DNA from 4 places in the Ensifer canadensis genome. Region 1 is predicted to be linked to each of the others. Evidence: predicted binding sites of a transcription regulator. Region 1 holds the regulator's gene; each other region holds the start of a gene.
The links. Region 1 encodes PhoB, which activates phosphate uptake and scavenging genes when phosphate is short. Its sites were predicted from a motif close to TGTCATNNANCTGTCAT; they were not measured.

Region 1 (7,427 bases):
GCACCGTGGCGTGCTCGGCAAGCTCGAGAAGACGGCGATGATCGGTGGTGCGGATCATGATCGCATCGACGTAGCGTGACAGCACCTTGGCAGTGTCGCCGATGGTCTCGGCGCGGCCGAGCTGCATTTCGGTGCCCGAGAGAAACAGGGTTTCGCCGCCGAGCTGGCGCATGCCGACGTCAAAGGAGACGCGCGTGCGGGTCGAAGGCTTTTCGAAGATCATCGCCAACATCTTGCCGGCGAGCGGCTTTTCGGCGGTTCCGGCCTTCGTCGCCGTCTTTCGCACGCGTGCGTCATCGATGATCGTGCGCAGATCGGCTGCCGTCATGGCCGAAAGATCGATGAAATGTCTTGTGCCTGCCATCGTAGTCAATTCCTGTCTCAGAATGGCCCGTGGAGCGCGACCGGTGTCGAAGAGCCAAAAGAACGCTCGACACCTTGGGCTCGCGCATGGACCCTTGGGAAAATCGCTGCCGATCTCCGGGTTCACAAATTAGGCTGCGGCGGTACCGCTGCTGCTTCTCACGGCTTCGGCCGCGCGCTCGATCCGCGCCAGGCCTTCGCGCGCTTCCGCGGCGGTCACCGTCAGCGGCGGCAACAGGCGCAGGACGTTTTCGCCGGCCGGAACAGCCAGCAGCTTCTCCGCGCGGATCGCCTTCAGGAGATCGGCCGAAGGGCCTTTCGCCTTGATGCCGAGCATCAGGCCGTCGCCGCGGATATCCTCGATCACATCGGGGAAACGGTCCTTCAACGACGCGAGGCCCTGGCGGAAGACCAGGGCCACGTCGCGGACATGCTCCAGGAAACCGTCGGCCAGGATGACGTCGAGCACGGCGTTGCCGACAGCCATGGCAAGCGGGTTGCCGCCATAGGTCGAACCGTGCGTACCGGCGACCATGCCGGCAGCCGCCTCTTCGGTCGCAAGGCAGGCACCGAGCGGGAAGCCGCCGCCGATGCCCTTGGCGACAGCCATGATATCCGGACGGATGCCAGCCCATTCATAGGCGAAAAGCTTGCCGGTGCGGCCGACGCCGGACTGGACCTCGTCGAGGATCAGCAGCAGACCGAACTCGTCGCAAAGCGCGCGCAGCTCCTGCATGAATTCCTTGGTGACCGGGCGGATGCCGCCCTCGCCCTGGATCGGCTCGATCAGGATCGCCGCCGTCTCGTCGGTGATCGCATCCTTGAGCGCCGTGATATCGCCGAAGGGAACCTGATAGAAACCCGGGGCCTTCGGGCCAAAGCCCTCGATGTACTTCTGCTGACCACCCGCCGCGATGGTCGCGATCGTGCGTCCGTGGAAGGCACCCTCGAAGGTGATGATGTGGAACTTCTCCGGATTGCCCTTGGCATAGTGGTAGCGACGCGCAGTCTTGATCGCGCATTCGAGCGCCTCGGCACCCGAGTTGGTGAAGAAGACACGATCGGCGAAGGTGACGGCCGTCAGCCGGCGTGCAAGGCTCTCCTGGCCGGGGACCTCATAAAGGTTGGACAGGTGCCAGACCTTCTCGGCCTGCGCCTTCAACGCCTCGACCAGATGCGGATGCGCATGGCCAAGCGAGTTGACGGCGACGCCGGCGGCGAAGTCGAGATAGCGCGAGCCGTCTTCGGCGATCAACCAGACGCCCTCTCCTCGCTCGAAACGCAACGGCGCACGCATGTAGGTGTCGTAAAGCGGCGTGGTTGCAGTCATGGCGAGCCTCTCCTTCATTGCTATCGGCATCGATCCGAGCCCCTGTTGAGCGCGGCAAAAAATTAAAAATGCCGCCTTGCGGCGGCGCAGGCACTATTCCTATTTCGCAGCGCAATGTCAACAAAACCAAGCTTTGCAGTGCGGTCGGACAGGTCTGATCCATGCGACGAAAAAATCACGCGACGGGGCTTGCAAAAATGCAACGCCCACCGAGCAAGTTGGGGAAAACCAAGAAATCGATTCGGCGCGATTCGCGGGACTCTTGCCACGGAGTCCGCCGGTCAGTAGGTTAATGTTCAATTACTAGACGCATGCGGCGGGCCTAGTCACCAAAAGTGTTATCGCGTTGCAGCTCCGGAGCCTGTCCGGAGCGTGGTGAGAGATTCTGTCATCGCCAACGCTGAGAACGGAGAGTGCAGAAATGAACTGGACTGACGAGCGGGTGGAAAAACTGAAGAAGCTTTGGTCCGAGGGCCTGAGCGCGAGCCAGATCGCGGCACAGCTCGGCGGCGTCAGCCGCAATGCGGTCATCGGCAAGGTTCACCGGCTGAGCCTGCCCGGCAGGGCCAAGGCTGGCGGAACCACCGCCGCGACCCGGCCGAAGCAGCGCCCGACTTCGGCGCCGCGCGCTCCGAACTACGCTTCGCGCGTCACGACACGGACGGTTACCCGTGCGGCCGGCGCGACCGTGCTCAAGGAAGAGGTCGAAGTCGATCTCGTCGCCGAACAGGATTTCCGCATCCAGACGGATGTGGTCGTGCCAATGTCGCGCCGCCTGGAGCTGACGCAGTTGACCGAGCGCACCTGCAAATGGCCGATCGGCGACCCGCTCAAGGAAGAATTCCACTTCTGCGGCAACGATTCCCCGGAAGCTTCGCCCTATTGCACATTCCATGCGCGGCTTGCCTATCAGCCGACCTCCGAGCGCCGTCGCGCTCGCTGAGACGACCGAAAACCACATGCAGAAAAGGGGCCGCACGGCCCCTTTTTTATTGGCTGCTGCATGTTTCCCTGGTTCGTATTCGCTTCAAGGAAACATGCCGCAATTCAAGATGCAACAGCGACCTTTGCGCGTCCATTAAGATGCGCGGCGCTGCAGTGGCCGGCTGGCTCAGCTTTCGAGCGAGTAGCCGGCACCGCGAACGGTGCGGATGACATCAGGCATGCTCGAGAAATTCAGTGCCTTGCGCAAGCGACCGACATGCACGTCGACGGTGCGCTCGTCGACATAGATATCGTGGCCCCAGACGCCATCAAGGAGTTGCGAGCGCGAGAACACCCGGCCCGGCGACGACATCAGGAATTCGAGCAGGCGGAATTCCGTCGGACCAAGGCGGACCTCGCGGGTGCGGCGATGCACGCGATGGGTCTCGCGATCGAGCTCGATGTCGCCGCAGCGAAGCAGCGTCGAGAGGACCTCGGGCTTGGCGCGCCGCAGCATCGCCTTGACACGGGCCATCAGCTCCGGGGTCGAGAACGGCTTGACGACATAATCGTCGGCGCCGGTGGCAAGGCCACGAACCCGCTCGCTCTCCTCGCCGCGCGCCGTCAGCATGATGATCGGCAGGCGCTCGGTTTCCGGACGTTGGCGCAGCCGGCGGCAAAGCTCGATGCCGGAAACGCCCGGCAGCATCCAGTCGAGGATCAGGAGATCCGGGAGGCGCTCCTGTAGGCGGATCTCCGCCTCGTCTCCGCGCAGGATCGTATCAACATCGAACCCTTCGGCTTCGAGGTTATAACGCAGCAGGACACTCAGCGCCTCTTCGTCTTCGACAACGGCGATTTTCGGCAACATCAGGCAACGTCTCCTTACCCAGAGCGTCTCGCGTTCGATCGAACGCAAAGAGATGCTCGAACATATAGAATCTGGAGCACTCCGCGCGTTTTCATAGGCACGCGCGAAAACGTATAGCTTCAGACGCAGTAGAGCAGGGCCGCAACCAGGGCTGCGACCGGAGCAGGTTCATAAGCAGGCACTCGAACGTATCCGGGTCTTAAAGCGCGTCGCGATCTCTAAGATGCGCTTGTTGTGCTTTAAGTTCTTGTTTTTGCACATGTCGTTATCGCAAAACCGCTGCGCACTTTTGCGCGACATGCGTTAGTCCTTCACGGCACCCAGCGTCGACGTATTGTCGTCCTTCGGACGCTCGCCTTCCGGCTGCGCGCCCGTCGCCATGTAGTAGATCGTCTCGGCGATATTGGTGGCGTGGTCGCCGATACGCTCGATGTTCTTGGCACAGAAGAGAAGATGCGTGCAGGGCGTGATGTTGCGCGGATCTTCCATCATGTAGGTGAGCAGCTCGCGGAACAGCGAGGTGTAGATCGCGTCGATCTCCTCGTCGCGCTCGCGGATGCTGTTGGCCTTCTCCGGCGAGCGGGAAGCGTAGACGTCGAGGACTTCCTTGAGCTGCACCAGCGCAAGCTCTGCCAGGTGTTCGAGACCGCGCGCCAGCTTGCGCGGGATGCCGGAGCCGGCAACCGCGATGACACGCTTGGCGTTGTTCTTGCCGAGGTCGCCGACGCGCTCCAGATCGGACGCGATGCGGATCGATCCCATGATCTCGCGCAGGTCGGCAGCAACGGGCTGGCGCTTGGCGATGGTGACGATTGCCTTTTCGCCGATCTGGCGTTCGGCTTCATCGAGGATGGTGTCGTCGGAGATCACCTTCTGCGCCAAGGCGAGGTCAGAATTGACAAGCGCACGAACGGATTCGCCCACCATCTGCTCGGCAAGCCCGCCCATCTCGGAGATGCGGCGCGTGAGATATTTCAGTTCTTCGTCGTAGGCGGACATTATGTGCATGGACATAGTCTTCGATCCTTGCGGGCGCGTTCAGGAAACGGGGTGAAGAGGAGCTTCGGCCATCAACCGAACCGGCCCATGATGTAGTCCTGGGTACGCTGGTCATCCGGATTGGTGAACATCTTGTCGGTGTCGTTCTCCTCGACAAGATTGCCGAGGTGGAACATGGCAGTGCGCTGCGAAACACGCGCCGCCTGCTGCATCGAGTGGGTGACGATGACGATCGTGAAGTTGGTACGCAGCTCGTGGATCAGTTCCTCGACCTTGGCCGTCGCGATCGGATCGAGCGCCGAACAGGGCTCGTCCATCAGGATCACTTCAGGGCTGACGGCAACGGCGCGCGCGATGCACAGACGCTGCTGCTGGCCGCCCGAAAGACCGGTGCCCGGCTCCTGCAGGCGATCCTTCACCTCGTTCCACAAACCAGCCTTCTGCAGGCTGGTCTCGACGACTTCGTCGAACTCAGACTTGGTGCGGGCAAGCCCGTGGATGCGCGGGCCGTAGGCGACGTTGTCGTAGATCGACTTCGGGAACGGGTTCGGCTTCTGGAACACCATGCCGACGCGGGCTCGCAGTTCCACGACGTCGATCGTCGGGTCGTAGATGTCGTCTTCATCGAGCGTGATCTTGCCGGTGACGCGGCAGTTCTCGATGGTGTCGTTCATGCGGTTCAGCGTGCGCAGGAAGGTCGACTTGCCGCAGCCCGAAGGGCCGATCAGCGCTGTCACCGTGTTCTCGCGGATATTGAGATTGACGTCGAAAAGCGCACGCTTCTCGCCGTAGTAGACCGACACATCCTTGCCGATCATCTTGTAGGGCACGGTGTTCATTTTCTGATCCAAGGCTTTTTCGACTGCTGCTTCTGACATGATGTTCATAGTAATTACCTCACTACCAACGGCGCTCAAAGCGACGTCGCAACAGAATGGCGCCAAGGTTCATGACGACGAGGAAGATGAGAAGAATGATGATCGCGCCGGATGTGCGCTCGACGAAGGCGCGTTCCGCCTCGTTGGCCCACATGTAGATCTGCACCGGCAGCGCGGTCGACGGCTCCATCGGCGAGCCGGGATAATCGACGACGAAGGCGACCATGCCGATCAACAGCAGCGGCGCGGTTTCGCCAAGTGCATGGGCGAGACCGATGATCGTGCCGGTCAGGATGCCCGGCATCGCCAGCGGCAGGACGTGGTGGAAGATGGTCTGCATCTTCGACGCACCGAGACCGAGCGCTGCCGAGCGGATCGACGGCGGGACCGCCTTCAACGCTGCACGGGTGGCGATGATGATCGTCGGCAGGGTCATCAGCGTCAGCACCAGGCCGCCGACGAGGGCGGCCGAGCGCGGCATGCCGGCGAAGTTGATGAATACGGCCAACCCCAAGAGACCGTAGACGATCGACGGAACGGCGGCGAGATTGTTGATGTTGACCTCGATGAGATCGGTCAGCCGGTTCTTCGGCGCAAACTCTTCGAGATAGATCGAGGCGGCAACGCCGATCGGCAGCGACAGCACGAGCACGATCAGCATCATGAACAGCGAACCGAGGGCGGCAACGCCGACGCCTGCCGCTTCCGGACGGCTCGAGGCACCGAAGGTGAAGATGCCGGTGTTGAAGCTCTTCTTCAGGACGCCGGCGCTTGCAAGCTCGTTCATCCAGGTGACCTGCTGGTCCTTGACCTTGCGCTTGCTCTCATCGACCTTCAGGTCGATCTGCCCCTTGAAGGCGGAGTCGACATTGGCTTCGGCGAGCAGTGTCACCGGTATGGTCTTGCCGATAACCGACGGGTCGGCGACGACGATGTCGCGCAACAGCGTGCGGGAGCTTGCAGACACCATGTCGGTGGCCCGCTTGACCAGCGGACGATTGCTCGGATCGATGCCGAGCTGCTTGATCAGCGCATCGCGGACCAGCAGCGGATAGTTGGCCGCCACCAGCACCTTGCCGTCGGTCGCGCGCTCACCCTTGGGATCGATGACCTTTTCGGTGAATTCGATCGGCAGCGTGATCGTCGTCTGCTGGAACGCGGTGTAGCCGTTGGAGATCACCGTCCACAGCAGCAGAGCGAGGAAGAACAGGCCAAGACTGATGGCGCTGATGCCATAGGCACGGAACCGACGCTCGGCCGCGTAGCGACGCTTGATGCCGATATCACGCTTGGCGGATGCGGGGCGGACGGAGATCCGGACGGCCGGGGAAGCGATGTCGGTCATTCGTACTGTTCCCGATATTTGCGCACGATGTAGAGCGCGTAAATGTTGAGGCCGAGCGTGATAACGAAGAGCGTGATGCCGAGTGCGAAGGCAACCAGCGTCTGCGGCGAGGTGAACTCAAGGTCACCCGTCAGCTGGTTGACGATCTTCACCGTCACCGTGGTCATCGGCTCGAAAGGATTGATTTGCATGCGGGCCGCGACACCGGCGGCAAGCACCACGATCATCGTCTCGCCGACGGCACGCGAGGCGGTCAAAAGCAGAGCGCCGACAATGCCCGGAAGTGCTGCGGGAAGGATGACCTTCTTGACTGTCTCGGAGCGGGTGGCACCAAGGCCGAGCGAACCGTCGCGCAGGGCCCGCGGTACCTGGGTAATGATGTCATCGGAAAGCGAGGACACGAACGGGATCAGCATGATGCCCATGACGATGCCGGCGGTCACGACGCTCTGTGCCTGGATGAAGTTCTGATAATTGCCGGTGACGAGACCGTTCAGTTGGGCAGAGATATCGCGCAGGAATGGGCCGACGGTCACAAGTGCGAAGAAACCGTAGACGATGGTCGGGATGCCGGCGAGCACTTCGAGCAGGGGCTTTGCCGTCGAACGCAGTCGTGGGCTGGCATATTCCGCCATGTAGATGGCGGCAAACAGGCCGATCGGCACCGCAAACAGCATGGCGACGAAGGCGATGTAGAGCGTACCGGCGAGAAGCGGG
Region 2 (7,427 bases), 1.5 Mb from region 1:
AGTCCCTTTGTGCTGTCGCGAGGCTGTTACTGCACCAGTACCGGTGGCTGACATTTGACGCCGGTGACGCGGACATCGGCTTCTCCCACGCGTACCCCCCACTAGGAGCAGCAGATTGTAGAGCAGATCGTCCACCGGTTTCGTGACCGCGGCCAAGGTCTGGGCAAGCGCCTGTTGCAGGATAGTCGGGCTGCCGAGCGTCAGGAACAACACCTGAATGTTCAGGTCCAGATTGTTGAGCAGGGTCTTCGTCGTCGACGACAGGATGTCCTTGGTCGAAACGCTCTTGATCGAGCGTGCGGCCACTTCGGCGGGGCTGAAGGTGAGGCGGGACGCTTGAAGGTTCTGCGCCTCGACGTGAGCGATGGCGTCGATCTTGACCGCCAGCGCATCGACGATGCGGGCGCGCTCGACCCGAGCGTCGAAGGAGAAACTCGAAAGCACCTTCGGATTGACGTCACCGACGGCGATCTCAGCGACGCCCGGCACCGCGTCGACGACGACTGCCGCGTTCTCCGGCTTGCCGCCGTAGCAACGGATGTCGGCAAGTTTGGCTTCTGCGTGGGCAAGCTCGACATAGATCGGCAACCGAATGCGCATACCGGCAAGGGCCGCAAGCCCGTCTATGCCCTGCGGCATCCCTGACGAAGCGCTGGCCGGCTGCGACGCCCGGATCGGGGACATACCGTCCACGCGTGACCGTTGCCACGCCGTCGACCTTTTCCGTCCCGACGTCGCCGGGCGGCAGAACCTTGCCATCGACGGTCAACAGGCCGGAGGGCGTCGCAACAGCGAAATTGACATGGTTGTTGGAGAAGTACTTGAGAACAGCCTGCTCGGCGGAGGAGACGTTCGATGCGGCGGCGATGGCAGCAAGATCGACGGTCGACTGCATTTCCTGCTTCTGGACCGTGAGGTAACCGTAGTCGATGCCAAGTCCCATGGAGGCGATCACGAGCGGCATGACGAGAGCGGCGGATATGCCGACGTTGCCACCTCTTGATCGGGCGAGGTGTGCTATTCCCGGCGCTTTCAAACCCATATCAGATACCTCCCAAACGGATCGTAGCGAAGCGCTCGATATTTTCGCTCGGCATGGCGAAAGTGAACATGTTGAAGATCGGGAGATCGCCGGCGTCGTACTTGATCCTCACGGTAAACTGGTTGGCGTTACCAGCATCGTCCTTGACGGTGACCGTCATACGGGACGGCTTGATGAAGGCTTGGTCCATGGTCGTGCGCTGGATGTAGTCCGTGGCAAGGAGTTCTCGCTCGCCTTCGGAAAGTCCGGCAATGGCGGTGCGCGCTGCGTCGGCGGCTATCTGCTGAATGGAGTGGGCCGCGCTGAGGTAGATGCCGTAGGCGATCAACGTCAACACACATAGAAAGAATAGAGGGGCGATGATTGCAAATTCAATTGCGGCAGCGCCATCGCGGCTGCCGAACAGGCGCGTTATTTTGGACATATCAGCAACTCCGACCGAACCGTGACTGCTTTTTCTCTGTCCCTGCGCCTTGACGGTGCTCCCCAAGTGTTAATTTTTCGATACGCTAATAGGTTGTTTCAATAGTCAGAAATAGCCTATTGTTGCAAAATACAAATTTGTGATTGAATTAGGAATCTTGCAGATTCTTGCGCGCTTTAGTGGCTTGTCCGGTGTCTATTCATTGTCGGGTATGTGCCGATACTGGGAAAGCTGGCGGTTAAGATTGGCGATGTCGGTCCTCAGCTCGGCGATCTCGCGCAGTAGCACATCGTCCACCTTGTGGTGCAGGGCGATCAACTCGACTTCCGACTTCAGATTGACCTCATAGTCCTTTGCCGCAGCGAAGCGATCGCGCTCGGCCTGCCGGTTCTGGGACATCATGATGACCGGCGCCTGCAGCGCCGCCAGCATCGAAAGCAGCAGGTTGAGGAAGATGAAGGGGTAGGGATCGAAGGCCCCGGTCACCAGCAAGACGGTGTTGATGATCACCCAGACGACGAGAAAGCCGCAAAAGCTGAGAATGAACCCCCAGGAGCCGCCAATCCTGGCAATGGCGTCGGCGAGCCGGTCGCCGACGGACAGCTCGGCGCTGAACGCGGCATTGGTGTCGGTTGCAACGGTGCGTCGTTCCTTGGCGCGGGTCAGGATGCGGCGCTCGATTTCGCCGAGCTCGGCCATCGGTTTGCCGAAGATGTGCTGCGAGAGTTCGTTCAAATGCGGCATGGCTATCTCCGGAAATGGATCGGACGATATCGAAAGCGTTTCGCGCAAAAGTGTGCGGCGGATTTGCGATAACGACACGGGCAAAAAACAAGAGCCTAAAGCGCAGTGAGCGAATCGGAAAGATCGCGACGCGCTTAAGCGCACCACTTCGACGAGGAAATCAACGGGATAGATGAGAAAATGCACAGAGCCGGGCGGTTTACCGTCCGGCTCTGTTCAGAGGCCAGTGATGTCGCACGAACGTGTGCGGGTGTGGTTTAGAAGCCTGCGGCGTAGAGATCCGCGTGCGACTTGAAGAAGCGGTCGGTCGAGTAGCGCTTGCCGAACATCATGTCGTGCTGGAGGAAGCGATAGTCGCGCAGCAGGGCCGGGACCTTCGGCTGACGAGACCATTCGGCGACATCCTTGCCGTTCTTGCGGATCAGCATGTAGCGGTCGACGACGCGGTACTGGTCGTGCACCTTGCCGAGGAAGCCGGTATAGTAGGGATGCTCGTAGCCGGACTGCATGAGGATCTGGTAGGAAAGGAAGGCCGGGCTGATCGTGCCGACATTCTTCTTCGGACCCGTCTTGTTCGACCAGACGACGAGCGGAGTTTCGTGCTGCGCCTTCATCTGGTCCTTCGAGCCCTTGCGCTCCGCGGTCACGCCCTTCATGAAACCGGTGTTGGTGTAGACCGTGTTCAACGGCGGCAGGTGGTCGCCGAAGAGCACGATGATGGTTTCGCGGTCACGTTGCTTGGCCCAGTCCATCAGCTTCTTCAGGCTCTCGTCGGCTTCCTTGACGCCCTGGGCGTAGGTTTCAAGCACCTGGCGATCGCTCTCCGGCAGGTTGCCTTCGACCTTGATGGTATTCTTGGCATAGCGGTTCGGCTCATAGGGGCCATGGCCCTGCAGCGTTACCGCGAAGAAGAAGAAGGGGTCATCCATGGCGTCCGCCTGGCGGATGATCTCCTTGGTCAGGGATTCGTCCGAGGCGAAAATGCCGCGCTTCTGCATCGGCGGCATATTCTCCTCCGACTTGAAGGTGTCGAAGCCGAAGGCCTTGTAGACGGCGGTGCGGTTCCAGAACCAGCTCTGGAACGGATGGATGGCACGCGAAACGTAACCCTCGCCACGGAAGAAGGTGGCAAGCGAGGGGATCGGATTGCGGATGTACTGTTGGTACGGAATGCTGCCATAGGGCAGGAAGGCATTCGAAAAGCCGGTCAGCGCTTCGAATTCGACATTGGCCGTCATGCCGCCGAACTCTGGCGAGAACACGTTGCCAGATTGCATTTCGCGGATCGTCGGCATCGGGTCGGGCGAAAGCTTGACGTTCGGCAGACGGGTCGGATCCCAGAAGGATTCGCTCATCAGCACGATGACGTCGGGCTTGCTGCGGTGGGAGGTGCCGGCCGGCAGCGGCTTGACCGGGATGCGATCGATCGCATCGGCCATGTAGCCGGCGGGCGCGTTGACGTTGGCCATCGGCAGATTGATCGCAAACGCCAGCGCAAAGCCGTTGTGACGATAGTTTTCGGTCTGGTCCCACATGATCGGGATGACCTTCAGGCGATCACGGATCCAGGAGAACTGGTTGTAATCCATGATGTGCCAGAAGGCGAAGAGCAGCGGCAGCGCAAAAGCTGCGCGAGCGATGCGCTCGCGGCGTGTCAGCTTGGGGAAGTTGCGCCAGGCGTAACGCAGCAACAGGCCGATGGTTGTAACGGCTGCGATGAGGCCGACAACGATGCCGACGGCCGTCCACGGACGATCCTTGACAAGCACAGGCATCAATTCGAGGATCTGGCGGCCAAAGAGGAAGTCGGTCGGATAGAGCGGGTCGGAGAGAAAGACCTGCTTCTGCTGGCAGATGATGGCCGGTATGATCGCCAGCGGCGCGAGCACCACGGCGGACTTGTGTTCGCGGCCGAAAACGCCATCGATGGCGAGAAGGATCAGGAAGAATGCACCGATGGTGGTCCATGCGGGGCGCGTCGGATCGAGGAAGTAGGCGACCGTGTCGGCCATGGACTGGCGCACGATCAACTCGACTGCAAAAACGAGGGCTGCCGCGATCGACAGCGAGAACAATGCACTGCGTGCGGAGGTCAGCGTCTTGGCGTGCCGCGCGGCAAATCCGGGTCTACCAGCGTAGACTCGTGATCTCCTCGCTACGGCTGAATCGATATTGGCCAACGTCTTCTCCAATTTCATCAATGTGTCGTGTAGCTGTCATACGACTGTCATTTTGAACAGGGGATGAATGACTTGTTCAGGGTGTTTGGAAACAGGTTTTCGTGACGTGAGGACGCGCGAGCCGGCGCCGATAACAAACCGGAAACGCAGAATTTTTTGGAATTTTTCGCTTCGCGGCGATTGGCTGTGGGCATTTTCGCGCGGATTGCGCTAAAGATCGGGGCGAAAGTCAGACGCATTCGTTCGAGAACAGACCGACAGGCCCGCTCATGACCGCTCACAAAGCCGCTCCCACCCTGCTTCGTATCGCAATCGCCCAGCTCAATCCGACCGTCGGCGATATCGCCGGAAACCTGGCGAAAGCGCGTGAGGCGCGCGCCGATGCGGCGCGCCAGGGCGCCGACCTCCTGCTGCTCACCGAGCTCTTCATTTCCGGCTATCCGCCGGAGGATCTGGTTCTCAAGCCTGCTTTTCTCAAGGCCTGTTTACAGGCGGTGGAAAAGTTGGCCGAGGAGACCGCCGACGGCGGCCCGGGCGTCATTATCGGCTTCCCGCGCCTGGCCAAGACCGGGCGCCACAATGCCGTCGCCGTGCTCGATGGCGGCAAGATCATTGCGGTACGCGACAAGGTCGATCTGCCGAATTACGGCGAGTTCGACGAGAAGCGGGTGTTCGACCAGGGCGAGATGCCAGGGCCGGTCAATTTCCGCGGCATTCGCATTGGTATCCCGATCTGCGAGGACATCTGGGGCGATCTTGGTGTGTGCGAGACACTGGCGGAAAGCGGCGCCGAAATCCTGCTGTCACCGAACGGCTCGCCCTATCATCGCGGCAAGGTGGACGTGCGCCATCAGGTCGTGCTCAAGCAGGTGATAGAGACCGGCCTGCCGATGATCTATGCCAACCAGCTCGGCGGTCAGGATGAACTGGTGTTCGACGGCGCGAGCTTCGCCTTCAACACGGACAAGTCGCTCGCCTTCCAGATGAGCCAGTTCGAGGAGGCGCTGTCGATCGTCGAATGGAAAAAGGGCGACAATGGCTGGCACTGTGCCGGCGGCCTGCAATCGCGCCTGCCGGAGCGGGAGGAGGCAGACTATCGCGCCTGCATGCTCGGCTTCCGCGACTACGTCAACAAGAACGGTTTCAAGAACGTCGTGCTCGGCCTGTCCGGCGGCATCGACTCGGCGATCTGCGCAGCACTTGCCGTTGATGCGCTCGGCGAGGAGCGGGTACGCACGATCATGCTGCCTTACCGCTACACCTCGAAGGACTCGCTGAAGGACGCCAAGGATTGCGCCGAAGCGCTCGGCTGCCGCTACGATATCGTGCCGATCGAAGAGCCGGTCGAAGGATTTCTCGGCGCGCTGGCCGATATGTTCGAGGGCACGGAATCGGGCATCACCGAGGAAAACCTGCAGAGCCGCACGCGCGGCACGATCCTGATGGCCGTCTCCAACAAGTTCGGCTCGATGGTGGTCACCACCGGCAACAAGTCGGAAATGTCGGTCGGCTACGCCACGCTCTATGGCGATATGAACGGCGGCTTCAATCCGATCAAGGACCTCTACAAGATGGAGGTCTATGGCATCTCGCGCTGGCGCAACACCACCGTGCCGCCGGGCGCGCTCGGTCCATCCGGCGTGGTCATCCCGCAAAACATCATCGACAAGGCGCCGTCGGCCGAGCTTCGCCCCAACCAGACGGACCAGGATTCACTGCCGCCCTATCCGGTGCTCGATGACATTCTGGAGTGCCTCGTCGAAAAGGAGATGAGCACGGAGGAGATCGTTGCTCGTGGTCATGACGAGACAACGGTACACCGCATCGAACATCTGCTCTATATCGCCGAATACAAGCGCCGACAGTCGGCGCCCGGCGTGAAGATCACCAAGAAGAATTTTGGCCGCGATCGGCGCTATCCAATCACCAACCGGTTCCGCGATCGGGGATAGACGGTGAGCGCATCCCCGAAGGGCGGGACGGCAAGGAAAGCCAGCCGGAGTTCACCGAGGAGGAAATCCGGCTGATCCGGCTGTGGTCGCTGAGCGACGTTTCTGCCGGTGGGCAGCTTTCGGCGCAGATCGCCTGTTTCGCGACGCCGGCCGTGTTCGGTGTCTATGGTCTTGCGACCGGTAGTCTCGTCACCGTCGGCGTCGCCTTCGTCTGCATTCTTCTGCTGCTGGCCTGGGGCTTGGTCTCGACCTGGCAAGACCAGCGCAGCGTCATCTTGATGCGGTCGATCTGCGCCAAAGTCTTGGCGGTGCTGCCACGGGGCGAAGAAAGCAAATAGCTGCGGTTGCGGCAGGAGAAGCGTATGCGCAGTTCCATCGAAACCTATGACATCGTTACCGCCGAGACTCGCGTCGTCTGGCAGACGGAGCGGCTGGTCGAGGCGCCGAATTGGTCTCCGGACGGGCGATATCTCATCATCAATGGCGACGGCCGGCTTTACCGGCTGGCCTTCGACGGCTCGGAGCCGGTCGAGATCGAAACCGGCTTTGCCCATCTCTGCAACAATGACCACGGCATTTCGCCTGATGGCAGCACGATTGCGATCAGCGACAAGACCGAGTTCGGCAAGTCGGCGATCTACCTGCTGCCGGCTTCTGGCGGCACTCCGCGGCTTGTCACCCCCAACCTCCCGTCCTACTGGCACGGCTGGTCGCCGGATGGCGGCGCACTGACCTATTGCGGTATTCGTGATCAGGTCTTCGATATCTATACGATCTCGGTCGAAGGCGGCGAAGAGCGGCGACTGACGCAGGGCGAAGGCCGCAACGACGGGCCGGACTGGTCGCCGGATGGAGCGTGGATCTACTTCAACTCCAGCCGCACTGGCCGCATGCAGATCTGGCGCGTTCGTCCCGACGGCACCGACGTTGAGCGCGTGACCGACAGCCCCTATGGCGACTGGTTCCCGCATCCGTCGCCCGACGGAAGACACCTTCTGGTTCTCTCCTATGACGGCGATGTCTTCGATCATCCGCGGGACCTGAACGTCCGTCTGCGATTGATGGAGATGGATGGCAGCAACGCG
Region 3 (7,427 bases), on a different replicon from region 1:
GCCTGATTGGCGAGCACGCCGGTCATGCAATCAAGCAAGGCCATGTCGATCTGCTGGCCCTTACCGGTTCGCTCGCGCTGCGCCAATGCCGCCTGGACGGCGATGACGCCATAAAGCCCGGTGAAGATATCGGCAAAAGCGACGCCGATCTTCTGCGGTTCACGATCCGGCTCGCCGGTCAGATCCATGATCCCGCTCATGCCCTGGACGATATAGTCGTAGCCGGCGCGATGCGCATAGGGACCATCCTGACCGAAGCCCGTGACCGAGCAATAGATCAGGCGTGGATTGACCTTCTTCAGGCTCGCGTAGTCGAGACCATATTTCTCGAGGCCGCCGACCTTGAAGTTTTCCAGCAGGACATCGGATTGTGCCACCAGCCGCCGCACCGCCTCCTGCCCTTCCTCGGTCGTGAAATCGAGCACGACCGAGCGCTTGCCGCGATTGCAGGCGTGGAAATAGGCCGCGTCGAGCTTCTCCCCCTCCTCGCCGGCGACAAATGGGGGCCCCCAGGTGCGGGTGTCGTCACCCGCCGGGCTCTCCACCTTGATGACGTCGGCGCCGAGATCGGCGAGCGTCTGGCCGATCCAGGGACCGGCGAGAATGCGGGCCAGCTCAAGAACGCGAATACCCTTCAGTGGCGCTTCCATGATCGGCCGCTCAGAAAAAGGCCTGGAGGCCGGTCTGGGCGCGGCCGAGGATCAGCGCATGAACGTCGTGCGTGCCCTCATAGGTGTTGACTGTCTCGAGGTTCACCATGTGGCGCATCACCTGATATTCCTCGGAGATGCCGTTTCCACCATGCATGTCGCGGGCCATGCGGGCGATATCGAGCGCCTTGCCGCAATTGTTGCGCTTGACGATCGAAATCATTTCCGGCGCCATCCGGCCCTCATCCATCAGGCGGCCAACGCGCAGCGAACCCTGAAGTCCGAGCGAGATCTCCGTCTGCATGTCTGCGAGCTTCTTCTGGAAGAGCTGCGTCTGCGCGAGCGGGCGGTTGAACTGCTTGCGGTCGAGACCGTATTGACGAGCGGCGTGCCAGCAGAACTCGGCCGCGCCAAGCGCACCCCAGGAAATGCCGTAGCGGGCGCGGTTGAGGCAGCCGAACGGGCCCTTGAGCCCCTCGACGTTCGGCAGCAGCGCATCTTCGCCGACCTCGACATTGTCCATGACGATTTCGCCGGTGATCGAGGCGCGCAGCGACAGCTTGCCGGCAATCTTCGGCGCCGAGAGGCCCTTCATGCCCTTGTCGAGCACGAAGCCACGAATGGCATTGCCATGGGCTTCGGACTTTGCCCAGACGACAAAGACATCGGCGAGCGGCGCATTGGAGATCCACATCTTCGAACCGACGAGACGGTAGCCGTTCTCCGTCTTTATGGCGCGGGTCTTCATGCCGCCGGGGTCGGAACCGGCGTCAGGCTCCGTCAGGCCGAAGCAGCCGATCCATTCGCCGCTGATCAGCTTCGGTAGATACTTCTGCTTCTGCTCCTCCGAGCCGTAGGCGTAGATCGGGTAGATGACCAGCGAGGATTGCACGCTCATCATCGATCGGTAGCCCGAATCGACGCGCTCGACTTCGCGGGCGACAAGGCCATAGGCGACATAGGAAGCGCCGACACCGCCGTAGGTCTCCGATACGGTCGCGCCGAGCAGACCGAGTTCGCCCATTTCCCGGAAGATTTCCGGATCAGTCGATTCTTCGCGATAGGCAGCGATGACCCGCGGCTGCAGGCGATCCTGTGCATAGGCTCGCGCCGTGTCGCGGATCATGCGCTCGTCCTCGGTCAACTGATCTTCGAGGAGGAACGCGTCGTCCCATTGAAATTGCGTCTTGCCGGCCATGTTTCTCTCCCATCGGATTTTTCCACTTGCGGTTATGGCAAGCAGAACCAAGGCTTTCAAACGAAATTGAGGCACCGCCTCATGCGTCTGCGGAATGGCCTCGCTGAGCGCCACACAATCGGCTGTGAAGTGCCGCAGGACTCCTTGCGCGCTACACATTGGGCGCGCCACCGGTCGCCAGGTGCCGTTCATGTTGCAAATCCGTCGAAATATAGCGACAAGGGTCGGGTTCACTTGGCGGCGCTCGTCGTTACCGCGCCGCGCCAGTGCCACGCTAAAGGTCCATGCTCGTACCCGCCAATGGCCAACGACCGCTTAGAACGCTTTGCTCACAATCTCGACTGGAACTTGCTGCGCACATTCGTCGTCGTGGTGGAGGAAGGCAGCATCACCGCTGCGGCCAACAGGCTCCTGCTGCAGCAGCCGGCCGTCAGCATGGCGCTCAAGCGGCTCGAACAGACCGTTGGGCAAAAGCTCATCGACCGCCGCCCGGGCCGCTTCGACCTGACCGATGCCGGCGCCCGATTGCACGCGCAGTGCCGCGACATCTTCGCGGCCGTCATCCGGCTTCCCAACGTCCTTGAAACGGTGGGCGAGGAAATCACCGGCCACCTCAACATTCATGTCGTCAGCCATGCCCACAACCCGGCCTGGGACCGGAAGCTCGAGAGCTTCTTTATCCAGCATCCGAAGGTAACGATTTCGGTGACGGTCGCCACGACTGTGGACGTTCTGAGCGCAGTCGAACGCAACATCGCGACGATGGGTCTTTGCGACGGCAACATCCCCGCCTGGCTGAACAAGAGCTTCCACGTGCGTGAGCGCTATGCGCTTTACTGCGGCCGCGAGCATCCCCTGTTCGGTGTCGAGGGTGTTGATTTCAACGATCTTCGCGGCAATGCCTATATCGCCTTCATCGCCGATGTGCTCGGCGGACAGCATATGAACTCCGTGACGGCAGTGCGCGCCATTGGCTCGTTTGGCCAGCAGGTTCGGGCCGTCTCCTGCAATGTCGAGGAAGTGATGCGGCTGATCGCCTCCAACGTCGGCATCGGCATGCTGCCGGATCATCTGGCAGCGCCCGCCGTCGCCGGCGGACGACTTTGGCAACTGCCGCCCTACCACAACCTGCCAACGACGGATGTGTTTCGCATCTCCAACCCGAACTCGATTCTCAATCCGGCCGAGGCCGCCTTCCTTGCGCATGTGGCCGATACCGCGCCGCTTGATCACTGCCTTGATCATCAGCAGAATTGATAGCGACATTTCCCGTTATAAATTTGAACGCGTAACACGCGCTGCCTATGGTCCCACCAAATCAGGAGCGGGGTCGGGACATGCGTGAATTTGATGTGGCAATCGTTGGTGGCGGCATTGCCGGCCTTTCGCTGGCCTTTTTTCTGGCACCGCACCGCTCCGTTGCCGTCATCGAGCGGGAAGACGGGCTCGGTTATCACAGCACCGGGCGCTCCGCCGCCGAATTCGTTCTGCGGTACAACGCCCCTGAAGTGTGCAAGCTCGCGGCGATCTCCAAGACTTTCTTCGATCAGCCTCCCGAAGGCTTTTCCGACGTACCGCTGTTGAAGCAGCGTGGCGGCGTCATGATCGCCAATGCGGAGAAAGTGGCACGGCTTGAGGCGGTGTTTGCCGAGGAAAGCGCTGTCAATCCCGACCTGCGAAGGCTGACTGTCGACGAAGCAATCACCCGCGTACCGATTCTTCGGCGCGACTATGTGGCGGCCGCATTTTATGACCCGAATTTCTGGGACATCGAGGTCGAGAACCTGCTGCAGGGTTACCTGCGCGGCGCACGTCGCCATGGCGCCGAGGTGATTGAGCGCAGCGACATCGTGGCTCCGCGCCGCGAGGCAAATGGCTGGGTGCTTTCGACGAATGCCGGCGAGATCCATGCCCAGGTCATCGTCAATGCGGCTGGCGGCTGGGCCGACCCGGTCGCAAGCCTCTTCGGCGTGACGCCGGTCGGCATCGTGCCGCATCGCCGCAGCGCGATCACGGTGGACCTTCCCGCGGAGATCGATGCCCTGACAATGCCCGAGATCAACGAGATCGACGAGGACTTCTATATGAAGCCCGAAGGCGGACGGCTGCTTGCCTCTCCCGCCGACGCCACGCCGTGCGAACCGACGGACGTGCAGCCCGAGGAGATCGATGTCGCCTGGGCCGCACACTACGTGGAAGAGGCGACGACCGTCCCGGTCCGCCGCATCTTCAAGAGCTGGGCCGGCTTGCGCAGCTTTTCACCGGACAAATTGCCGGTGATCGGTCACGCCAAGGATCGACCGGATTTCTTCTGGCTTGCCGGCCAGGGCGGCTACGGCATTCTGACGTCGCCGGCACTGGGCGCGCTTGCCGCAAACCTGCTGATTGGCCTACCGGCGCCCGAAAGCTTCGCCGCAAACGGCCTTGACCCCGTCGGTTTCAACCCCGAGCGCTTCCTGAGGTAGCGACAACGCACCTCCATCCCGCTGCGATTGTCACATTCCGTTAAGGATGTCGGCGAGGCTGTGAACTGTAACATAAACTACAAGAAACTGACATTTCGCTTTCATGAAGCGCCGATATGGCAGGTGTCATACCGATGACCGGTCTCCCCGAAAGAGGACCTGCTAGAAATGTTTCAGTTGAAGAATGTAACCCGCCAGTTCGGCAAGAAGACAGCCGTGTGCTCGGTTACCTTCGACATTCCCCAGGGCCAGATGGTCGGCGTGATCGGCCGCTCCGGCGCTGGCAAGTCTACGCTGCTTCGCATGATCAATCGCCTGGTCGACCTGTCGTCCGGCTCGATCGAGTTTGCCGGCACGGAAGTCTCGTCACTGCGCGGTGCCGCACTGCGCAACTGGCAGCGCGACTGCGCGATGATCTTCCAGCAGTTCAATCTGGTGCCGCGCCTCGACGTTCTGACCAATGTGCTGCTGGGTCGCCTGAACCATCGTTCGACCGTTCTGAGCATCCTCAACATGTTTACCCGCGAAGAGCGCATCATGGCGATCGGCGCGCTGGAGCGCCTCGGCATCGAGCAGACGGCGCTGCAGGCGGCGGGCACGCTTTCCGGCGGCCAGCAGCAGCGCGTGGCCATCGCCCGCGCATTGATGCAGCAGCCGAAGGTTCTGCTCGCTGACGAGCCGATCGCCTCGCTCGACCCGCTCAACGCCAAGATCGTCATGGACGCGCTGCGCGACATCAACGAGCGCGACGGCATCACCGTAATCACCAATCTCCACACGCTCGACACGGCGCGCAACTACTGCGAGCGGATCATCGGTATGGCGCACGGCCGCATCGTCTTCGACGGCCAGCCGAAGGACCTGACGGCGGCCGCCGTCGCCGAGATCTACGGCGCCGATACGGGCATCGAGGAATCGATGACCTCGACAAGCATCAACATTCCGGCGGCCATTCCGCAGGAACAAACGGCATCTGCCGGCCTCCAGCCGCTGGCACTGGCCGGCATCTGACGCCCGCCAGGATCGAAGGCCCACGTCAAGGGCACCTCTTTGAAACCGAATATCATCCGGCAAAGCCGGAGAAACGGGAGAACCTTATGCTGAAGAAAGCTCTTCTGGGCGCTGTCGCCCTGCTCGCCCTCGTCGGCCACGCTCAGGCCGAAGACCTCAAGGAATTCCGCGTCGGTATCATCGGCGGCGAAAACGAAGCCGACCGCCTGCGCAACTTCCAGTGTATCGTCGACAAGCTGCCGGCTGCAATCGGCGTCGAAAAGGTTTCGCTGTTCCCGGCCGCCGACTATGACGGCGTCATCCAGGGCCTGCTCGGCGGCACGCTCGACTACGCCGAACTCGGCGCTTCGGGCTTTGCCAAGATCTACCTCGCCAAGGCCGACGCGGTCGAGCCGATCCTGACGACCGTCCAGACCGACGGTTCGACCGGCTACCACTCGATCATGGTCGCCCGCAAGGACTCCGGCATCACCAAGCTCGAAGACCTGAAGGGCAAGAAGCTCGGCTTTGCCGATCCGGACTCGACCTCTGGCTACCTCATCCCGCTCGTCACCCTGCCGGAATCGATCGGCGCGCCGGTCAAGGAATTCTTCGGTGAAACCGGCTTCGGCGGCGGTCACGAAAACCTGGTTCTCGAAGTCGTCAAGGGCACGTTCGATGCCGGCACGACCTTCGGTTCGGGCGTCGGCGAATTCAAGGACGGCTACACCTCGGGCAATCTGAAGAAGATGGTCGACAAGGGCATCCTCGACATGAACGACCTGGTCGAGCTCTGGAAGTCGCCGTTGATCCCGAACGGCCCGATCGTCGTCCGCTCGACGATGAACGACGACATGAAGGCGAAGTTCAAGCAGTTCATGCTCGACCTGCCGAAGACCGATGCCGCCTGCTTCTCCGCCATCCAGGGTGGCGATTTCACTGGCTTCACCGAAGTCAACGCCGACTTCTACAAGCCGATCATCGACGCCCGCAAGGCAACGATCGGCGGCTGATTTTCCTGATCATTCAAGGACGCTGGCCGCCAAAACGGCCAGCGTTCGCCTTTTTTCTGGGGCGCCTGGAGCGCCTGTCGACAGAGGCCGGCATTGCCGGAACATTCATGGCAACTTCCATGCTCCCGAGGCATCTGAGTGAAAACGGCGCGCTGGTCGAGCGCCACTGGCAGGAGTTGAACTCCCGTCGCCGGCTTTACTCCTGGCTCGGCTTCGCCGTGCTGTTGCTCGCCCTTTCCGGCTCGCTCTGGTTTGCCAACGATTCCAATGCCGGCAAATTCTTCGACCGCCTGCCGCACTTCTTCGATTTCGTCGGCGATCTCGCGCCGCGTGACGGCCTGGAAATCTTCCGCGCCATGTTCGATCTGCCTTCGCCCTACGACGACGGCAGCTTCAAGTACAATTATCCCGAGGGTCGGCTCTACCTGACCGAGAGCTTCTACATTCCTGAGTATGTGCACAAGATGCTGGAGACCGTGAACATCGCGATCTTCTCCACCGTCATCGGCACGTTCTTCGGCTTCATCTTCTGTTTCCTCGCCGCCCGCAACCTGATGCCCAATCCGTGGGTGCGGGGTGTCGTGCGCCGGCTGATGGAGATCCTGCGCGCCTTTCCCGAAGTGGTCATCGCCGGCTTCTTCCTGGCAATCCTTTCGCTCGGGCCGATACCCGCGATCGCGGCGGTTTCGATCCACACGGTCGGCGCACTCGGCAAGCTGTTTTTCGAGGTGGTCGAGAACGCCGACATGAAACCGGACGAGGGCCTGCGCGCCGCCGGTGGCAACTGGATCGAACGCGTCTGGTTCGGCATGGTGCCGCAGGTGCTGCCCAACTTCGCCAGCTATTTCCTGCTTCGCCTCGAGATCAACGTACGCGCCTCGACCATCATCGGCGCAGTTGGCGGCGGCGGGATCGGCGAGTTGCTGCGTCTGTCGATCGGCCAGGGCCATCAGGCAAAGACACTGGCGATCGTCATCCTGCTGTTTGCAACGATCTTCGCCGTCGACCAGTTTTCCGCATGGCTGCGCCGTCGCCTCGTCGGCGACCAGGCCTTCCAGCTTGCCCAGTAGGTGCGCATCATGACCTCCACGACCAGATTAAGCGCTCTCGA
Region 4 (7,427 bases), 570 kb from region 1:
CTTTGCGCAACATGCGTTAGAGCGTCTGCGGTTTAAGCGGAGTCGCAGAAACGCTCTATCTCCTTGTTTCTACGCATTTCCTGACGGAAAACCGCTTCGCACTTTTCCTGGAAATGCTCTAGTCGCCGTCAATTTCCGCGCCGATGATGGCGATCGCCTGCTGATAGACGCTGGCGGCGTTCCAGCCCTGGATCGCGCCGAAATTGGCCTGTCCCGGCTGATATCCGGCGCCCGGCTGCCAGCCGTGTCCACGCAGGAAGTTCGCGGTCGAAGCAAGCGCGTCAGCCTTCGAGCGGACCATGTCGATATGGCCGTTGCCGTCACCGTCGACGCCGTATTTCAGAACGTTTGCCGGAAGGAACTGGGTCTGTCCGATTTCGCCATGGGCAGCGCCGCGTGCAGCCGGGCTGAGATCGCCGCGCTGGACGAGCTGGAGCGCCGCATAGAGCTGGTTGGTGAAGTAGTCGGACCGGCGGCAGTCATAGGCGAGCGTCGAAACGGCTGAGAGCGTATGCTCCTTGCCCATGAAGCCGCCAAAGCCGGTTTCCATGCCCCAGATGGCGATCAGCGGGCCGGCCGGTACGCCGTAGCGCCGTTCGATGCTGTTGAAGAGCGCCGCATTCTGGGCCTTCATCTTCTTGCCGCGCGAGATGATCGTCTGACCGCCACGCTTCTGCATGAACTGGCTGAGCGAGAGCTTGAAGCTTTTCTGGCCGCGGTCGGCGCGGATCGTCGCCTTGTTGTAGGAAACGCCGGAGAGCGCCTTGTCGAGCGCCGCAGGGCTGATGCCGTTGCCGGAGGCTTCCTGCTTGAACTGCGTCATCCAGGCCGCGAAACCGCTGCCGTCGTTGCCGCACTGTGCCGCCGACGCGGTCGCCGGAAGGATCGCCGTTGAAATCAGGGCCGCAAGCCCAATCGCTACGCACTTTGCCGTGTGCATGAAATACCCCGTCATTGCCCAAATCTGGTTGCCGTTAGGAAGATGCCAGCCTTTGCCGGCTCTGTCACCCGCCCCTCATTGGCGGAAATTTCCTAACGGTTTCACGTGAATCCGATCAATTTTGCGCACGGATCCGTGAAACAGGAAACCCCGCAGGCCGATAACGGGCCAGGCGGGGTTCTTATTCGTGCTTTACCGTCTGTTTGTTCAGGCGGCCTGCTTCTTGGCGCGGATCAGACCGCGGTTGATGAGCAGCTCGGCGATCTGGATCGCGTTGAGTGCCGCACCCTTCCGCAGGTTATCGGAAACGACCCAGATGTTGAGGCCGTTTTCGACGGTTGCGTCTTCGCGGATGCGCGAGATGTAGGTCGCGTCTTCGCCGGCGCACTCGTAAGGCGTTACGTAGCCGCCGTTCTCGTGCTTGTCGACAACAAGGCAACCCGGTGCTTCGCGCAGGATATCGCGCGCCTCGTCAGCGGTGATCTCGTTTTCGAACTCGATGTTGACCGATTCCGAATGGCCGATGAAGACCGGGACGCGCACGGCCGTGCAGGTCACCTTGATCTTCGGGTCGAGCATCTTCTTGGTCTCGGCCAGAACCTTCCACTCTTCCTTGGTGTAGCCGTCTTCCATGAAGACGTCGATGTGCGGAATGACGTTGAAGGCGATGCGCTTGGTGAACTTCTTCGATTCGATCGGGTCGGCAACGAAGACCGCACGGGTCTGGTTGAAGAGTTCGTCCATGCCGTCCTTGCCGGCGCCGGAAACCGACTGGTAGGTCGAGACGACGACGCGCTTGATCTTGGCGTGGTCGTGCAGCGGCTTCAGCGCGACGACGAGCTGGGCGGTCGAGCAATTCGGATTGGCGATGATGTTCTTCTTGGTGAAGAGCGTGATCGCGTCCGGGTTCACTTCCGGCACGATCAGCGGCACTTCGGAGTCGTAACGCCAGGCCGAGGAATTGTCGATGACGACGCAACCCTGCTGGCCGATCTTCGGCGAATACTTCAGCGAAACCGCGCCGCCGGCCGACATCAGGCAGATATCGGTATCGGAGAAATCGTAGTTTTCGAGGTTCTTGACCTTGAGCGTCTTGTCGCCGAAGGAAACTTCCGTGCCCTGGGAACGGGCGGAAGCAAGGGCGACCACTTCATCGGCGGGAAAGCCGCGTTCCGAAAGGATGTTCAGCATCTCCCGGCCGACATTGCCGGTGGCGCCTGCGACTGCAATCTTGAAACCCATGATCTAAGCTCTCTTTTTTGTCTCTCCTCGTCGGGTGGAGGGGGAAACCGCGCGATCCGCCGCGAGGGTTCCTGTCCCCGGCCAAACCGGGGAGAGAGCGGAGGGCCAGAGACGTCAGACGGTTTTCGTCGTCGTTTTGGCCGTTGTTTTGAAGGAAGCTGGAAAACGCATATCCTGCCCGGCGATTTCTGCCAGGACGCTGCTGTCAGCGAAGTTGTGTTCGCGGCGAAGCATGGAATGCCTTCCTTTCCGAGGCTCGTAATAATTGTTTCTATCGGCGAGTCAAGCGTGCGATGCTTGGCGCCTGCAAACGTGATCGCAATGTCATGTCGCTGTCATCGCCGGGCGTTACGACCGCGCAATCCGACACCTCAAAGGGACGATTGCCATGCGTATGCTTCTTGCCACCCTCTTTGCCACGACGGTTCTGGCCCACGCCGCTCAGGCCGCAGACGTCTATCCCATTGATCGCGCGACAATTCTTGCCGGTTCCCCGTTCGATTTCAAGGTCGAGCTCAAGAGCGCCGTCAAGGCGGAAGACATCAAGGTGACCGTCAACGGCCAGGACTACAAGGCAGCGCTCGGTGCCGAAGCCGCCTATGTCGCGATGGAAAAGGGCAAGGAAGACAAGGAGCTCGGTTCGGCCCTGCTCCTGCGCAACGCTATAATTGGCGCACCGGGCAGCTACAAGGTCGAAGTGACGGCTGGCGGAGAGACGAAGACCGTGACCTGGCACGTCTATGCCACGGCGGAGCAGCCGAAGGTCAAGAACGTCATCTTCCTGCTTGGCGATGGCCTTTCGGTTGCGCACCGCACCGCCGCCCGCATCATGTCGAAGGGCATGACCGAGGGTAAGGCCAATGGCCGCCTCAACATGGACGACCTCGAGCGCATGGCCTTCATCGGCACGTCGGCGACCAATTCGATCGACACCGACAGCGCCAACACCATGTCGGCCTACATGACCGGCCACAAGACCGTGATCAACGCCGTGGGCGTCTATGGCGACCGCACGCCCGACAGCCTCGACGATCCACGGGTCGAGACCATTGCCGAAGCGCTGCGCCGCCAGACGCAGAAGTCGATCGGTCTCGTCACGACCTCGGAAATCGAGGACGCCACGCCGGCCGCCGTCGTCGCCCACACCCGCAACCGCAGCGACAAGGCCGAGATCGTCGGCATGATCTACGACGTCAAGCCGGAGGTCATCCTTGGCGGAGGCTCGGCCTATTTCCTCGGCAAGGAGACGCCCGGCTCCAAGCGCAAGGACAACCAGGACTACATCAAGCTTTTCCAGGAAGCCGGTTATGCGCTTGCGACCGACAAGAGCGAACTTGCCAATGCGCCCGCCGACGGCAAGCTTCTCGGTCTGTTCCACACCGGCAACATGGACGTGACGCTTGATCGCGAGTTCCTGAAGAAGGGCACGGTCGAAAAGTTCCCCGGCCAGCCAGGCCTTGTCGACATGATCAAGACCGCGCTCGACAGGCTGTCGAAGAACGAAAACGGCTTCTTCCTGATGGTCGAGGGCGCCTCGATCGACAAGATGAGCCATCCGCTCGACATGGAGCGCGCCGTCGTCGAGACCATCGAGTTCGACCAGGCGGTCGGCGTTGCCCGCGCGTTCGCGAAGAACAACCCGGATACGCTGGTTGTCGTGACCGGCGACCATACCCATGGCGTCTCACTGCTCGGCATCATCGACGACACCGTCGAGGGCAAGGAAGGCCGCGACAAGGTCAAAACAGGCGCTTCGGCGGGCTTCCCGAACTATACCGACGAGAACAAGGACGGCTTCCCCGACAAGATCGACGCGAGCCGTCGTCTGGCGATGTTCGTCTCAAACTTCCCCGACTACTACGAAACCTTCAGCCCCAAGCTGGACGGGCCGTTCGAGCCGGCGGTGAAGAACGAGAAGGACGAGTATGTCGCCAACGAAGCTTACAAGGACATGCCCGGCGCCGTGCTGCGCGTCGGCATCCTGCCGAAGGACGAAAGCACCGGCCAGCACACGGTCGACGACGTCGTGCTGCAGTCGGAAGGTCCGGGCAGCGAGGGCTTCAGAGGCTACATGGAGCAGAGCGACGTCTACCGCGTTCTCGTCGATGCGCTTGCCCTCGGCGTGAAGCAGACCAACTGATCGTTTGAAACCCGCCTCCTCCCTGAAACGGGGAGGAGGCTTCACGCTGACGTTCATTCCCGGCCACATCACGCCCATGCGCTGCCGGGGTACTCTTGGCGATAAGACGATGACCCTACCGACACCCATATCCTTGAGCCGTCGAGCTGTGCTCGGCCTGATTGCCGGCGCGGTTGTCGCGTTCGACGGGCATGCGGCCCTGGCCGACGCCAGTCTCACTTTCGATGAGCTCTACGGCAAGGTCAGTGTACTCGGCCTCGAATTCTCGACAAAGGTGAAGAGCCTTGCCGGTCAGGAAGTCCGCATGCGCGGCTTCATGGCGCCGCCGCTCAAGGCAGAGGCAGCGTTCTTCGTGCTGACGGAAGTTCCGATGGCGCTTTGCCCGTTTTGTTCGTCGGATTCCGATTGGCCGGACAATATCGTCGTCGTCTATCTCGGGGAGAAGCAGACCTTCGTGCCGCCCGGCCAGACGATCGAGGTTCGCGGGACACTGGAGGTCGGCTCCTGGACCGATCCGGAGACCGGATTCGTCAGCCTGCTGCGTCTGCGCTCGTCTCAATTTTACGCGGTCTAGGGCATGCTTGGTCTTCAACTCGCAGGCGTCGATGTCAGCTTTCCCGGACTTGCCGCACCCGCTCTTGCGATCGACAGCCTTGACGTCGCCGCCGGCAGCCGTGTGGCGCTCACAGGTGCGTCAGGATCCGGCAAAAGCACGCTGATCAGCATCCTGACCGGGCTCGAGCGGGTCGGACAGGGCCGCATCCTCTGGGGCGATGTCGATATCTGCGCGCTCTCCGAGGGCCGTCGTGACCGTTGGTGCGGCGCCAATATCGGTCTGGTCCTGCAGGACTTTCATCTTTTCCCCGGCCTCAGTGCTCTGGACAACGTTCTGCTGCCGACAAGGCTCTCCGGCGCGATGAGCCGTGATGTCGGCGCCCGTGCTGAACATCTGCTTCTGCGTGTCGGCCTCACCCGGCCGACCCAGATGATCGAAACCATGTCGCGCGGTGAAATGCAGCGGGTGGCGATCGCCCGCGCGCTTTTGCGCAAGCCGGGTGTGGTCATTGCCGACGAGCCGACCGCCAGCCTCGACAGCGACGCCGGCGAGACCGTCGGCGACCTGCTGCTCGAGCTTTCACGCGAAAGCGGCTGCACGCTGATCGTTGCGACGCACGATCTGGCGCTGACGCGGCGTATGGACCGTCGCATCCGGCTTGCCGCCGGGCGCATCGTCGAAGATGGCCTCATCGAGGAGCGCGCGGCATGATCGGTTTCATCCTTGCGGATCTGCGCCGCCTCTGGGCCGGTTCGCTCGTCGTCGTCCTCCTGGTTGCGTTGGCGACGGCGCTCGGCGTCGCCGTCACCTTGCAGGAACGGGCGCTTCGGCTCGGCAGTGCGCGTGCTGCCGACAAGTTCGACCTCGTGATCGGCGCCCCCGGCAGCGAGACCCAGCTCGTGCTTTCATCGATCTTCCTGCAACCCTCGCCGCTGCCGCTGATGGAAGGCACGGTTCTGCCGCGCCTTCTTGCCGATCCGCGCGTCGCCTCCGCAGCACCGGTCGGCTTCGGTGACAGCTTTGGCGGCTATGCCGTTGTCGGCACCTCCACCGGGTTGCTTGCGGAACTCGAACAGCTTGCCGAAGGCCGCGCCTTTGCCGCCCTTGGTGAAGCGGTTGCCGGCGCCGCCGTCGATTTGCCACTCGGTTATACGGTCAAGCCGACCCATGGACTTGCCGAACTCGGCGGCCACGCCCACACGGAACTCGCCTATCGCATTGTCGGGCGCCTCAAGCCCACGGGCACCGCCTGGGACCGTGCCATTTTGGTTCCGATGCAGGCGGTCTGGGCGCTGCATGGAATGGAAGCGGCGGAACACGATGATGCCGACGATCACGCGCATGACGAGGCCGCGTCCGGTGTCGAGGCGGATCACCCTCATATCGATGCGGACGCGGCGCTCGACGAGAATTGGAGCAAGGCCACGCCCGGCCTGCCCGCGATCCTCGTCAAACCGAAATCGATCGCCGACGCCTACAAGCTCCGGCAGGACTATCGCAGCAACTCGACACTGGCGGTTTTTCCCGGCGAGGTGCTGACGAACCTCTATGCGACACTTGGCGACGCCAAGCGGGTGCTCGTGGGAGTGACGACGGGCGCTCAGGTTCTGGTCGCAGCCGCGATCCTGCTCGTCACGATCCTGCATGTCGGCCAGCGCCGACGGCAGATCGGGGCGCTTCGTGCCTTCGGCGCGCCGCGCACGGCGGTGTTTGTCATCGTCTGGAGCGAACTGTTTGCGCTGATTGCCGCCGGTGTGCTTTCCGGTTTCGCGCTTGGCTTCGGTGCCGCAAAGTTCATAGCCGGATATCTTTCCGGTGAGAGCGGCGTTGCCATGCCTGTCATGTTCGCTGCCGGCGACGGATTTCTTGTCTCTGCCATTCTCGTCTTCGCCGCCATCCTCGCCGTCCTGCCGGCCATGATCGCCTACCGGCAATCGCCGGCGGCAGCCCTTCGCGCCTGAGGTCTCTGGCTTCTTAGACGAAAGTCATAAGCCGAAAGCATCCCTGCCTGCGGCCCTCCTTTTCTGACATCCTGTGATCAGGCGCACCACGTTCGGACGTTCAAGGGAGGAATTGTCCGAGCCAGCCAATGGGCGCTCCAATGGGCTGTTTTGGAGTGGAGGATAAACAAAATGGCAAATGTCGCGACAGCGGACGACACAAAAGCACGTCCGATGACCGGCGAGGAGAAGAAGGTCATCTTCGCCTCGTCGCTTGGTACCGTATTCGAATGGTACGATTTCTATCTCTACGGTTCGCTCGCCGTTTACATCGGCGCGACCTTCTTCAGCTCCTACCCGGAAACGACGCGAAACATCTTCGCGCTTCTGGCGTTTGCCGCGGGCTTCTTGGTTCGCCCGTTCGGCGCTCTGGTCTTCGGTCGCCTCGGCGACCTCGTCGGCCGCAAATACACCTTCCTCGTGACGATCCTGATCATGGGTCTGTCGACCTTCCTGGTCGGCATCCTGCCTGGCGCTGCCTCGATCGGCATCGCTGCGCCGATCCTGCTCATCGCTCTGCGCATGCTTCAGGGCCTGGCGCTCGGCGGT

Region 2: the regulator PhoB is predicted to act here: its motif matches at 4,425-4,441, upstream of J3R84_RS08170 (LTA synthase family protein).
Region 3: the regulator PhoB is predicted to act here: its motif matches at 4,402-4,418, upstream of phnC (phosphonate ABC transporter ATP-binding protein).
Region 4: the regulator PhoB is predicted to act here: its motif matches at 2,505-2,521, upstream of J3R84_RS17590 (alkaline phosphatase).

The regions. Positions count from the first base shown of each region.
Region 1 is NZ_CP083370.1:147,706-155,132, reverse strand. It holds gene argF (ornithine carbamoyltransferase) at 1-364, opposite strand, end outside; gene J3R84_RS00720 (aspartate aminotransferase family protein) at 494-1,693, opposite strand; gene J3R84_RS00715 (GcrA family cell cycle regulator) at 2,115-2,636, shown strand; gene phoB (phosphate regulon transcriptional regulator PhoB) at 2,805-3,488, opposite strand; gene phoU (phosphate signaling complex protein PhoU) at 3,792-4,502, opposite strand; gene pstB (phosphate ABC transporter ATP-binding protein PstB) at 4,559-5,374, opposite strand; gene pstA (phosphate ABC transporter permease PstA) at 5,388-6,710, opposite strand; gene pstC (phosphate ABC transporter permease subunit PstC) at 6,707-7,427, opposite strand, start outside.
Region 2 is NZ_CP083370.1:1,666,220-1,673,646, reverse strand. It holds partial or broken gene J3R84_RS08185 (TadE/TadG family type IV pilus assembly protein) at 27-1,042, opposite strand; gene J3R84_RS08180 (TadE/TadG family type IV pilus assembly protein) at 1,044-1,466, opposite strand; gene J3R84_RS08175 (DUF1003 domain-containing protein) at 1,662-2,210, opposite strand; gene J3R84_RS08170 (LTA synthase family protein) at 2,468-4,390, opposite strand; gene J3R84_RS08165 (NAD+ synthase) at 4,660-6,342, shown strand; gene J3R84_RS08160 (hypothetical protein) at 6,495-6,680, shown strand; gene J3R84_RS08155 (TolB family protein) at 6,705-7,427, shown strand, end outside.
Region 3 is NZ_CP083371.1:1,222,156-1,229,582, forward strand. It holds gene J3R84_RS25415 (CaiB/BaiF CoA transferase family protein) at 1-650, opposite strand, end outside; gene J3R84_RS25420 (acyl-CoA dehydrogenase) at 661-1,848, opposite strand; gene J3R84_RS25425 (LysR family transcriptional regulator) at 2,149-3,105, shown strand; gene J3R84_RS25430 (NAD(P)/FAD-dependent oxidoreductase) at 3,186-4,313, shown strand; gene phnC (phosphonate ABC transporter ATP-binding protein) at 4,482-5,324, shown strand; gene phnD (phosphonate ABC transporter substrate-binding protein) at 5,411-6,316, shown strand; gene phnE (phosphonate ABC transporter, permease protein PhnE) at 6,424-7,386, shown strand; gene phnE (phosphonate ABC transporter, permease protein PhnE) at 7,396-7,427, shown strand, end outside.
Region 4 is NZ_CP083370.1:3,624,932-3,632,358, reverse strand. It holds gene J3R84_RS17600 (lytic murein transglycosylase) at 119-940, opposite strand; gene J3R84_RS17595 (aspartate-semialdehyde dehydrogenase) at 1,148-2,182, opposite strand; gene J3R84_RS17590 (alkaline phosphatase) at 2,571-4,322, shown strand; gene J3R84_RS17585 (hypothetical protein) at 4,432-4,896, shown strand; gene J3R84_RS17580 (ABC transporter ATP-binding protein) at 4,900-5,589, shown strand; gene J3R84_RS17575 (ABC transporter permease) at 5,586-6,839, shown strand; gene J3R84_RS17570 (MFS transporter) at 7,011-7,427, shown strand, end outside.